Regions from separate parts of the Klebsiella sp. KE9456 genome, predicted to be linked through region 1. Evidence: predicted binding sites of a transcription regulator. Region 1 holds the regulator's gene; the other holds the start of a gene.
What was found. Region 1 encodes LexA, which represses DNA repair genes until DNA is damaged. Its sites were predicted from a motif close to TNCTGTATGTACATACAGNA; they were not measured.

Region 2: a site for LexA is predicted at 4,157-4,176, ahead of sulA (SOS-induced cell division inhibitor SulA). Genes of this name have one in related genera too.

What each region holds. Positions count from the first base shown of each region.
Region 1 is NZ_JBDYQK010000025.1:39,582-45,371, reverse strand. It holds gene dusA (tRNA dihydrouridine(20/20a) synthase DusA) at 1-349, opposite strand, end outside; gene ABK821_RS21295 (cupin domain-containing protein) at 454-942, opposite strand; gene zur (zinc uptake transcriptional repressor Zur) at 1,176-1,691, shown strand; gene ABK821_RS21285 (CsbD family protein) at 1,782-1,991, opposite strand; gene dinF (MATE family efflux transporter DinF) at 2,117-3,433, opposite strand; gene lexA (transcriptional repressor LexA) at 3,506-4,114, opposite strand; gene ABK821_RS21270 (diacylglycerol kinase) at 4,237-4,605, opposite strand; gene plsB (glycerol-3-phosphate 1-O-acyltransferase PlsB) at 4,735-5,790, shown strand, end outside.
Region 2 is NZ_JBDYQK010000006.1:122,777-128,566, forward strand. It holds gene ABK821_RS08040 (AAA family ATPase) at 1-1,458, opposite strand, end outside; gene matP (macrodomain Ter protein MatP) at 1,643-2,095, shown strand; gene ompA (porin OmpA) at 2,194-3,264, opposite strand; gene sulA (SOS-induced cell division inhibitor SulA) at 3,627-4,136, opposite strand; gene ABK821_RS08060 (TfoX/Sxy family DNA transformation protein) at 4,691-5,326, shown strand; gene yccS (YccS family putative transporter) at 5,302-5,790, opposite strand, start outside.

The sequences.
Region 1 (5,790 bases):
CCATCAGGCAAGCGCCGAACATGCCGTTTTGCACGCGATCGGACGGGCAACCAACGTTGAGGTTTATTTCATCATAGCCGCGCGCCTGCGCCAGCTTTGCGCAGTGCGCCAGCGCCGCCGGATCGCTGCCACCCAGTTGCAGAGCGACCGGATGCTCTTCTTCGCTATAGGCCAGGTAGTCGCCTTTACCGTGAATAATCGCGCCAGTGGTCACCATTTCAGTGTACAGCAGCGTATGGCGCGAGAGCTGACGCAGAAAATAGCGGCAGTGTCTGTCTGTCCAGTCGAGCATCGGCGCGATGGAAAAACGGTGGGCGGCAAAAGCAGTTGGCGTTGATTCTGACATCATGGCGAATAAATAAGCATCCGGGTAAAAAGGGGCGCTACTATAGCACAAAGATACATCACTGGCGCATCGCCCCGGCGCGGACTTTTTCTATCGGACAACAAACGTTACTTTCTCCGCGGCTTGCCGTCGTGCGGGCCGAAAAACTGCGGCGGATGATCAACCCAACGATCCTGACGGGTAGCGGCATAGCCGGGATTAAGCGGATAGTAGATACGGTTGAATTTGTTGTTCGCCTCGCCGACGACTAACAGGCGAACTTCGTGGTCGGTATTATTGAGGAAGGTGTGGCAAACGCCGGTTCCGGCAGGAAAGCCGACGCTATCACCGGGCTCCAGCTTCCAGAGATAGCCGTTAATCCACACGTCCGGATACCCCTCCAGCACATAGATAAACTCTTCTTCGTCGCTTTCCGCGTGCGGATAGGAGGTACGACGCCCGGGCGGAAGACGTTCGTGATGGATCCCCAGACGATTCAACCGCAGGCCGCGCGCCAGCGGCGCACCGATGGAGAACAGCTCTGTGCTATCGGGATAGGTGGAATCATCCGCCCCCTCCAGTTCACGCCAGTGTCGAATGCAATCAGGTCGTTTCATCGTTTTCTCCCGAAAATGAGATGCATCGGATATAGCATAACCCTAAATAATTCGCGTTGCAGACAGCGGAAAGTGAGCGACAAATTCGTCAGAAACAAATTTGTCCCGCCAGAAAGGCGCCTCCGGCGAGCACAGGCAACGTGAAGTGTGACCGGTATAAGTCCCAGGGACTCGGTGTTTTATCTGGAACGTGATAAAGTAACAGTTTCACATTCACGCGACCAGAGGACGCCATGGATAAGACTACTTCGCAACAAATGTTAGCGCATGCTGAAAAGCTCTGTGCACAACGTGGCGTACGCCTGACCCCTCAGCGCCTTGAAGTGTTGCGTTTGATGAGCCTGCAGCAAGGGGCTATCAGCGCCTACGATCTGCTCGATCTGCTCCGGGAAACAGAACCGCAGGCCAAACCGCCAACGGTATACCGGGCGCTGGAGTTTTTGCTGGAGCAGGGACTCGTGCACAAGGTGGAATCCACCAACAGCTATGTGCTGTGTCACCTTTTCGATCAGCCAACCCACAGCTCAGCGATGTTTATCTGCGACCGCTGCGGTGGCGTCAAAGAAGAGTGTGCGGAAGGTGTAGAAGATATTATGCATTCCCTGGCGGCGAAAATGGGCTTCGCTCTGCGCCACAATGTGATTGAAGCTCACGGCCTGTGTGCCGCCTGCGTTGAAGTCGAAGCCTGCAGCACGCCGGGGCACTGCCATCACGATCACACCATACAGATTAAAAAGAAAGCCCGCTGAGGGGTGAGCCGCAGCGGGAATCAAGGCTGACGGTACCTCCGGATACCGTCAAGGCAGGCACTAACAGTGGGTTAAAACACGACGCTTTCGCTACCAGCGATAATCGTTACGGGTTTCCCACTCCGTGACCTCTTTCTCGGCCTGGTCTTTGGCGTAGCCATAACGTTCCTGAATCTTACCGACAAGCTGGTCACGTTTACCCTCGATGACGGTCATATCGTCGTCGGTCAGTTTGCCCCATTGTTCTTTTGCTTTACCTTTCAACTGTTTCCAGTTACCGCCGATTTCGTCTTTATTCATCATGCAATCCTCATCGTTCGGTGAATGAACAGCCCGTTATGGGCCGGGCATGACTTAACTATAGATGAGTATTCTGAGTAGAATTTATTATTCAGAATCTTTAACCAGCAGACAAATAAAACCCGCTACGAAAACCAGGTTCCATACCGCCAGTGTCGCCGCCAGATGAGCGCCAGCGACGCCCCGCGCAGGGCAAGAAAAACCGTCAGCGCCAGCCACAAACCGTGATTCCCGAGAACCGGTAGCGTTAACAGCGTCAGGGCAAATCCCGCCGCCGCCACAACCATACTATTACGCATCTCCGCCCCGCGCGTCGCGCCGATAAACATACCGTCCAGCAAATAGCACCAGACACCAATCACCGGCAGTATCGTCTGCCAGATGAGATAGCGGTCGGCCAGTTGCTGCAATGAAGGCAGAGACGTCAACACGCTGATGATCTGCTCACCGGCAAGGCTGTAAATCAGCGTAAACGCCAGCGCCACCATCCCTGACTGGCGACAGGCCGCACGCCAGACGACAAGCAGTTGACCGTCATCGCGCGCGCCGTAGGCCTGCCCGGAATGGGCTTCAACGGCATAGGCGAAACCATCCAGTGCGTAGGCGGTAAAGGTCAGCATAGTCATCAGTACCGCATTGACCGCCACCACATCGGCGCCGAGACGGGCCCCGAATACTGTCACCGCCCCGAAGCAAAGCTGTAGCAGCAGCGAACGCAGCATGATGTCGCGATTTAACGCCAGCAAACGGCGTATGTCGCCACGCCAGGCGTTTTTCAACATCGACAGGGGAACGCCACGCAGCGCCAGCACGCGTCTCACCATTAACAGTCCAATAAAGAAGGTGGCGTATTCTGCCGTGACCGTCGCCAGCGCCGCTCCCTGAACATTCATATGCAGGCCGATCACCAACCATAAATCGAGCGCAATGTTAAGAACATTGCCGACCACCAGCAGGATCACCGGCGCCCGGGCATACTGCACACCAAGCAGCCAGCCCAGCAGGACCAGATTCGCCAGCGAGGCGGGCGCGCTTAGCCAACGAATCTCAAGAAAGTGCCGGGCCTGTACGAGCACAGATTCACTGCCGCCGACAATATGTAGCGCCAGATTGATTAACGGCCCCCTGAAGAGGACGATCGCTACCCCGGCGGCCAGCGCCAGAACAATCGGCTGCACCAGCGCGCGCGCCAGCCGCTGCGAATCGTTTGCGCCAAATGCCTGCGCCGTCAGTCCGGTAGTGCTCATGCGCAGAAACAGAAGCAGCATAAAAAGGAAGCTGGTGGCCGTTGCGCCAACCGCCACGCCTGCCAGATAAACTGGGCTGTCGAGGTGACCAATAACGGCGGTATCCACCAGTCCCAACAGCGGAACGGTGATATTGGAGAAGATCATCGGTAACGCTAAGCGCCACAGGGCTCTGTCAGCAGAGTTAAAAAGCATGGAAGAGGAGCCTGAATGGAAGTAAACGACGCAGCATCATGCATCAGCGGATAATGCTGCGGAATGGCGAGGTTATTGCCAGTTGCCGTTGCGGATAACGCCGACAGCCAGGCCTTCAATGGTAAAACTTTGTTCGCGCAGATCGACCACGATCGGGGAAAATTCGCTATTTTCAGGCAGCAGCTCAACGACGTTGCCCTGCTTTTTCAGCCGCTTCACGGTGACTTCTTCGTCAATGCGCGCCACAACCACCTGACCGTTGCGCACATCCTGCGTTTTATGCACCGCCAGCAGATCGCCATCCAGAATCCCGATGTCTTTCATTGACATACCGCTGACGCGCAGCAGAAAATCGGCGCTCGGCTTAAACATGGATGGATCCACCTGATAGTGGCCTTCAATATGCTGCTGCGCCAGCAGCGGTTCACCTGCGGCAACGCGGCCAATTAGCGGCAGACCGCTCTCTTCCTCCGTCAGCAAGCGAATACCGCGAGAAGCGCCAGAAACGATCTCGATTGCGCCTTTACGCGCCAGCGCCTTCAGGTGTTCTTCCGCCGCGTTTGGGGAACGAAACCCCAAGCGCTGAGCAATCTCCGCACGCGTCGGCGGCATGCCCGTCTGGCTGATATGATCCCGAATGAGATCAAACACCTCCTGCTGCCTGGTCGTTAACGCTTTCATTCCGCCCCCTGGGTGTATATACAGTTATGCTGTGAGTATATACAGCTAACGGTGATTTTGGAACCATATTTCACACAAAAATCAGCAGTTTCTTTCCATTTTGCGAACCGATACGGCAAGAGTCAGCGATAGTTCGCCCACAACAGCATTCCCCAGGTCATCAGCGCGATAATAATCGCCAGCAGAACCGCCGCGGACCCCAGATCTTTCGCCCGTCCCGAAAGGACGTGACGCTCAGGACCAATACGGTCGACGACGGCTTCAATGGCGCTATTGATAATTTCAACTATCATCACGAGCAGAACCGAACCAATCAGCAGAACCCGGGTGACGGCATCGACGTCCAGCCAGCAGGCTATTGCCACGGCAATAATGGCCGCGATACCTTCCTGACGAAATGCGGCCTCGTTGATCCACGCCGCGCGAAATCCTTTACAGGAATACCCTGCGGCTTTAATAATTCGGGTTAACCCGGTGGTATTATTGGCCATCAAACGAACCTTTTAATGTAAATAACGCCAATGAGTGTACGCGTTTGCCGCGTTACACCGGAAATTTTGCGCACTTTCTGTTATTCTTGCCGCGCATTTGCATGATTAACCAGGGGCTTCATATCGTCTATGTCTGGCTGGCAACGAATTTACTATAAATTACTGAATTTACCATTAAGGGTGCTGGTAAAAAGCAAGTCTATTCCGGCGCAACCTGCCGAGGAATTAGGCCTGGATACCTCGCGCCCTATTATGTACGTCCTGCCTTACAATTCGAAGGCGGACCTGCTGACGCTACGCGCTCAGTGTCTGGCACATGAGTTACCCGATCCTCTGGAGCCGCTGGAAATCGATGGCTCTCTGCTTCCGCGCTATGTATTTATCCACGGCGGCCCGCGCGTATTTACCTATTACACGCCAAAGGAAGAGTCCATCAAGCTGTTCCATGACTATCTGGACCTGCACCGTAATCATCCCGATCTGGATGTACAGATGGTGCCAGTTTCAGTGATGTTCGGTCGTGCTCCGGGGCGCGAAAAGGGAGAAGAAAACCCGCCTTTACGTATGCTCAACGGCGTGCAGAAATTCTTTGCCGTCTCCTGGCTGGGACGCGACAGCTTTGTGCGTTTCTCGCCTTCGGTCTCTCTACGTAAGATGGCGGACGAGCACGGCACCGACAAAATTATCGCTCAGAAACTGGCCCGCGTGGCGCGCATGCACTTTGCCCGCCAGCGTCTGGCAGCCGTCGGGCCGCGTCTGCCAGCCCGTCAGGATCTGTTCAATAAACTGCTGGCGTCAAAAGCCATTGCCCGCGCGGTGGAAGATGAAGCACGCAGCAAGAAAATCTCCCATGAAAAAGCGCAGCAAAACGCCATCGCGCTGATGGAAGAGATTGCCGCCAACTTCTCCTACGAGATGATCCGTCTGACCGACCGTATTCTGGGCTTTACCTGGAACCGTCTCTATCAAGGGATTAACGTCCATAACGCCGAGCGCGTTCGTCAGCTGGCGCACGACGGGCATGAAATTGTCTATGTGCCCTGCCACCGCAGCCACATGGACTATCTGCTGCTCTCCTACGTGCTGTATCACCAGGGGCTGGTGCCGCCGCATATCGCCGCCGGCATCAACCTGAACTTCTGGCCTGCGGGCCCGATTTTCCGCCGCCTGGGCGCGTTCTTTATT
Region 2 (5,790 bases), on a different contig from region 1:
AAAGAAGCCTTCAATTTTTTCATTGAGCCCGCCCACTGGCTGTACGCGACCAAACTGGTCGACTGAGCCGGTAATGGCGATACTCTGGTTAATCGGCACACTGGCCAGGGCGCTGATTAATGCACACAGTTCCGCCATGGAGGCGCTATCGCCGTCCACCTCGCTGTAGGATTGCTCGAAGGTCAATGAGGCGGTGAACGGAATCTGTTGCTCCAGTTCCAGTTCGGACATCAGAAACGCCTGCATGATCATCATACCTTTAGCGTGGATGTTGCCGCCCAGCTCGGCCTTACGCTCAACGTCAATAAATTCGCCGTCACCGATATGCACGACGCAGCTAATACGCGAAGGCTCGCCAAATGCACGTGGATGGCCAGGGAATTCAATAACGGACAGCGCGTTGATTTGTCCTATGCGTTCACCTTCGGTCTCGATCAATATTTGCTCTTGCAGGATCTCGTCCAGGATCCGCTGTGCGAGATAGCCTTCGCGCCACAAACGACGTTCCAGCATGGTTTGCATCTCTTCGGCGGTGATCGTTTTACCTTCACAGAAGGCGGCTGCCTCCCGAAGCTGGCGAGCCACCCAGAGCAGACACAGGGGCAGGCTTTCCTGATCCCCTGTATAGCGGGCGCCTTCCTGAATCAGTAACGGCCAGGCGTCGGCCTCAAGGCCCGGGAGTTCGAGATGTCGGGCGTTTTGCCAGACCCATTGGCACCACTGCTTCAGGATCGCTTCATCGTCGATTTGCAGGTTGTCTTCATACTCGCTGTAGATAGCCTGGGCAGAAAGTTCGGGTTCCATCTCCTGGAAGTCAGCAAGTGATTCCCGCTCGCCAACCAGAATAACTTTCAGATTAAGCGGCATGGAGGGAATGCTCGCCGGAAGGGGGCGGGATTCATTGTTTGACAGCCAGTCAAAGCGTTGACGGGCAATCATATTTTTTAGCCGCATCCATAACAGCGGCTGTGCCAGCAGTGCACGCAGGGAGAGAATCAATACACCGCCATTGGCACGATGAACCAGACCGGGTTGTAGCGTGATTTCACCGTTAAACTGGCGTACGCAGCCAAAGAGCTGCTCCGATTCAATCCAGTCTGCGGATTCGACCGTTCCGCTGCTTGCAAAGTTATCTTCCGCCGTTTGCGGCGGAGTAAGTGTTATTCTGCCGCCGTCAACCTGATAGCGCACACCATAAAGTGCGTCTGACGGATGATGTAAAGTTCGGGTTTCGTCCACTAACCACTGCAGATATTCTGGCTCTTCCGGGGCTTTAACCAACATAAACGATGAAATGGCTGGAGTGACCAGAAGTTGCTCCAGGGCATAGAATAAACGAGGTTGCAGTTCACCGCTGAGGGATGTCTCCGCTTGCGCCAGGTCGGTTTGTGCAAACAGCGCCTGATAACTTTCCGTATCAGGTGCAAGGTCTTTTCGGGTAAGTTTCGTAATGGTCAAAATCGCTGTTTTTAGTCAGATGTAAAACCGGCGATTATACATTATGCAGCGCCTGAGCACACGGGGGATCGCGATTGTCACGGTGATAACGAACCTACCCACTTCACGAAAGATGATTTATTCTCAGCACATCAAGAAAAAGCTGATATCCTGAAACGAGTTACACGGTCACATTGAGATCGCAATGAAATATCAACAACTGGAAAATCTTGAAAGCGGCTGGAAATGGGCATATCTGGTAAAAAAACACCGGGAAGGTGAACTTATTACCCGTTACATTGAAGCCAGCGCTGCACAAGCTGCGGTCGATGTATTACTGACGCTCGAAAATGAACCCGTGCAGGTGAATACCTGGATTGAGCAGCATATGAGTCCTGCGTTAGTCAACCGCATGAAGCAGACCATTCGCGCCCGACGCAAGCGTCATTTTAATGCGGAGCATCAGCATACGCGTAAAAAATCTATAGACCTGGAGTTTATGGTCTGGCAGCGTCTTGCTGGCCTTGCGCAAAGGCGGGGTAAGACTTTGTCGGAAACAATTGTGCAACTGATTGAAGATGCTGAACATAAAGAGAAGTATGCCAGCACAATGTCCAGTCTGAAGCATGATCTGCAACGGCTGTTAGGCAAAGAGTGATGTTATAGAGCGGGCGCCGGGCTCATTGTTCTTTGGCGCTGATACTTGTATTAACGTAAAAAAAACCCCGCATCAGCGGGGTTTTTTGACAGTATAACTTAAGCCTGCGGCTGAGTTACGACTTCTTTATAACCTTTAACTTCGATCTCTACACGACGATCCGGAGCCAGGCAGTCAATCAGCGCTGCACGTGCTTTCACGTTGTCACAGGTGTTGCCAGTAACTGGATTGGCTTCACCCATACCGCGGGCGGAGATTTTGCTAGCCGGGATACCTTTAGAAACCAGGTAATCAACAACGGACTGAGCACGTTTCTCAGACAGTTTCTGGTTGTAGGCATCAGAACCGATACGGTCGGTATAACCCAGAACCACTGCAGCACCGTCTTTCGGATCCATGTTGCTCAGCTGGGTGTACAGCTGATCCAGAGCCTGCTGGCCTTCTGGTTTCAGCGTTGCTTTGTTGAAGTTGAACAGTACGTCAGACTTCAGGGTGAAGTGCTTGGTGGTTACTTCAGGCGCTGGAGCCGGAGCCGGAGCTACGACCGGAGCAACATCATCCTGACCGAAGCGGTAGGAAACGCCAAGGCTCAGCATGCCGTTATCAGGACGGGCACCAACGGTACCAGCGTCGCCGATGTTGTTAACCCACTGGTATTCCAGACGCGTTGCGATATCACGGGTAACGGCCCACTCTAAGCCGCCAGCGAATACCGGGGAAACGCCAGTATCATGTTCGTTACGAGAAACACCGGTAGACGCGTAGTTGCCTTTGGCGTCAGCGCGCCAGACCATACCACCCAGACGGGTGTAGATATCCAGATCGTCAGTGATCGGGTAACCCAGTTTAGCGGTCAGTTGAACGCCCTGAGCTTTGAAAGCACCGTTATCAACGCTGCCTTTGTATTCCATGCGGCCCAGCCAGTCATAACCCATTTCGAAACCGAGGTACGGGTTAACCTGGTAACCACCAAACGCACCAGCACCCAGCTGGCTGTTATGGGTCGGGCCGTTATTGCCCTGGAAACCGTTACCGTAAAAACCGGTGTCGTGATACTGGGACCAGCCCAGCTTAGCACCTGCATACCAGGTGTTATCTTTCGGAGCGGCCTGCGCTACGGTAGCGAAGCCAGCCAGTGCCACTGCAATCGCGATAGCTGTCTTTTTCATTTTTTGCGCCTCATTATCATCCAAAATTCGCCATGAAAGTACAAAAGACCTCACGGTTAAATCCTTCACCCGGGGCATGACTTGTTGTTAACTATGCTGATACATGCCAATACATGCAGCGTCAGCCGATCACCCCTGGCGATGTAAAGTCTACAACTTAGTTAGAAACTTACAAGTGTGAACTCCGTCAGGCATATGAAAAAAAAGGGTTGTGTAGGTAATGTTTAATAAATAAGGTTGAATTTAATCAAACAAAAAGTGTCGCGAGACCGCATCAGACAGGCATTTTAACAAAAACGTAAATCAAAAAAGCAAGCCTCGTGCCAGGATAAAAAAAGTTCCAGGATTAATCCTAAATTAACTTAATGATATAGATTTGAGTGAATTTTTAACCCAGAAAATTGTCTCTCCGGCTGGCTGTTATTACTGACTGGACGCATGATGAACCCCATGGCGTGCCCTTCTTCTGCAGCGGCAACCAGTTGCTCGTGCTCTTCAATGCTAAGTTCGTCTGACAGCCAGCCAATGACCACACTGTAATTCCCGGTACGCAGTGCCCGAATCATGGATTCAAGTGCGTTATGAGGCGATAGTTGGCTGATCTGCATAACCTTTGATAGCGGCAAACCGGAGGACTGTACCCATTCACGGCTTAGCTTTTGCCGGGGCGTTAGCCAGAGTTGCCAGCGCGATTGTTGCCCAAGCTGCTGTAATAAAGGAAGCAAGAGTAGTTGCGTCATCATGGGTTGATCTTCGCGATAGACTATTTCACTGATCAGCCCGTTAGCGGGTTGTTCGACAGCGTCATGAGAACGACGACATACGGTAGTAGAAGTCAGTGGTAAACGATTTGCGTGCGCTGAAGTAAACATAGTCTATCCCGCCTGTGGGTTACTGTATGCATATACAGTATATGCGGATGGTGAAAAGATCAACCTTATTTTTGTTCTGCTGTGCAAAATTTGCGCTTCATGTCGTGACGACTGAGTGCCCGTTACAATGTGATGTCCACAGTTGTTGAATGTGAATTCATCGTTGCTAATATTGTACGTTGAGTGATGTTATTCTCGATTCTGCTGCTGAATATCCTGCTCATTTTTGTTATTTATATTAATAAAAGAGCGACGTTTGCCTGAGAGAGGCATCATCAGCAGGAAATTTCCTGAAAGCATCTCGCAAAAAAGTAATCTGGTTAAGATGAATACAGGATTCCTGTTGCTGCACAGAGAAAAGTCACTTATTTTCTTGATTAATGGATTCGTTAATCAAATTTTACTGCTATACGCAGAATCATTCGGGATGCATCGTGACCGCGAGCAACACACTCTTCGGAAGCACAGATAAGGATGTGATCGGGTAACGTGCAAACAACAAAGAAACGATTTGAAGGGATATATATATTTACATGATTAATAAGGGAATAATCATGAAGAAAACTTCGTCTCAAAGGATACATCAGTTCAGGGAGTGCTTATCCCCTCTTGGGATAATAAGTTGTCGGCCTTTATTTGGCGGCTATAGTTTGTCGATAGATAATACGGTTTTTGCCATGATGACGGAGGGCGAAATCTATCTTCGGGTCTGTGAGCAGAGCGTTGAGTACCGTGTTGAACATAAGAGCCCGCTTTTGGTCATCCGGAAGAATGGTCGGCTAACTGCGCTAAAATATTATCATATAAACGAAGCGCTTTGGGATGATAAAGAAATGCTGTACCAACTGTCGGCTTTTTCATTGCAGACAGCGCGGAATGAAAAGCAACAATTGCGCAATTCAGGAAGATTAAAAAACTTGCCAAATATTAGTTTCCATATGGAACTACAGTTGATTAATGTCGGTATAACGGATGAGCAAACGCTACGTGAGATTGGCGCGAAAGAAGCCTGGCTGAAACTGCTAAAAACGAATAAAGCGCTGACGGTTAAAGTGCTTTATTCGTTAGAAGGCGCGGTTGCGGGCGTGCATGTCGCCGCACTCCCTGTACAGCGTCGACAGGAGCTTAAGGAGTGGGCGACCAAACATCAGCGCAAGCGGGATATTTACTCAGTTTGTACTTTGACCTGATGCCGTAGCCGACAGATTTCAGGCAGTAATGCCAGAAGTAAACCGATCTGCTGAAGTACTAAAGATTCTTTGCTGTCGGCGCGAGGTTCGATATGTTGGATCCGAGTCTGCAGGTTTGCCAAAGCTTGCTGGACTCGGTACTCATCGGCGGGAGTGTGATGCAAAGCATCATCAACATAACAAACGGCATCATCCAGTAGCGCCAGCATATCTGGCGTTGTCAGTTTTTCTCGATGGGCGCCGAGAGCCGAAATATAACTGGTAAATGTATGATTCAGGCACAATAAACGAAAGGCGATTTCTCGCATTGCGGCGTCCGCTCTCGGTTCGGTGGATAAATTTGATATTACCGATGCCAGCTCACCATCCCGGTTGTGCGCAGCTCGTCGCGCGATACGATAGGCAAGGCGATTATCCCGTCCCTGGTGATATTGCTCAAGAATAGCATCCAGATACCGGCAGTT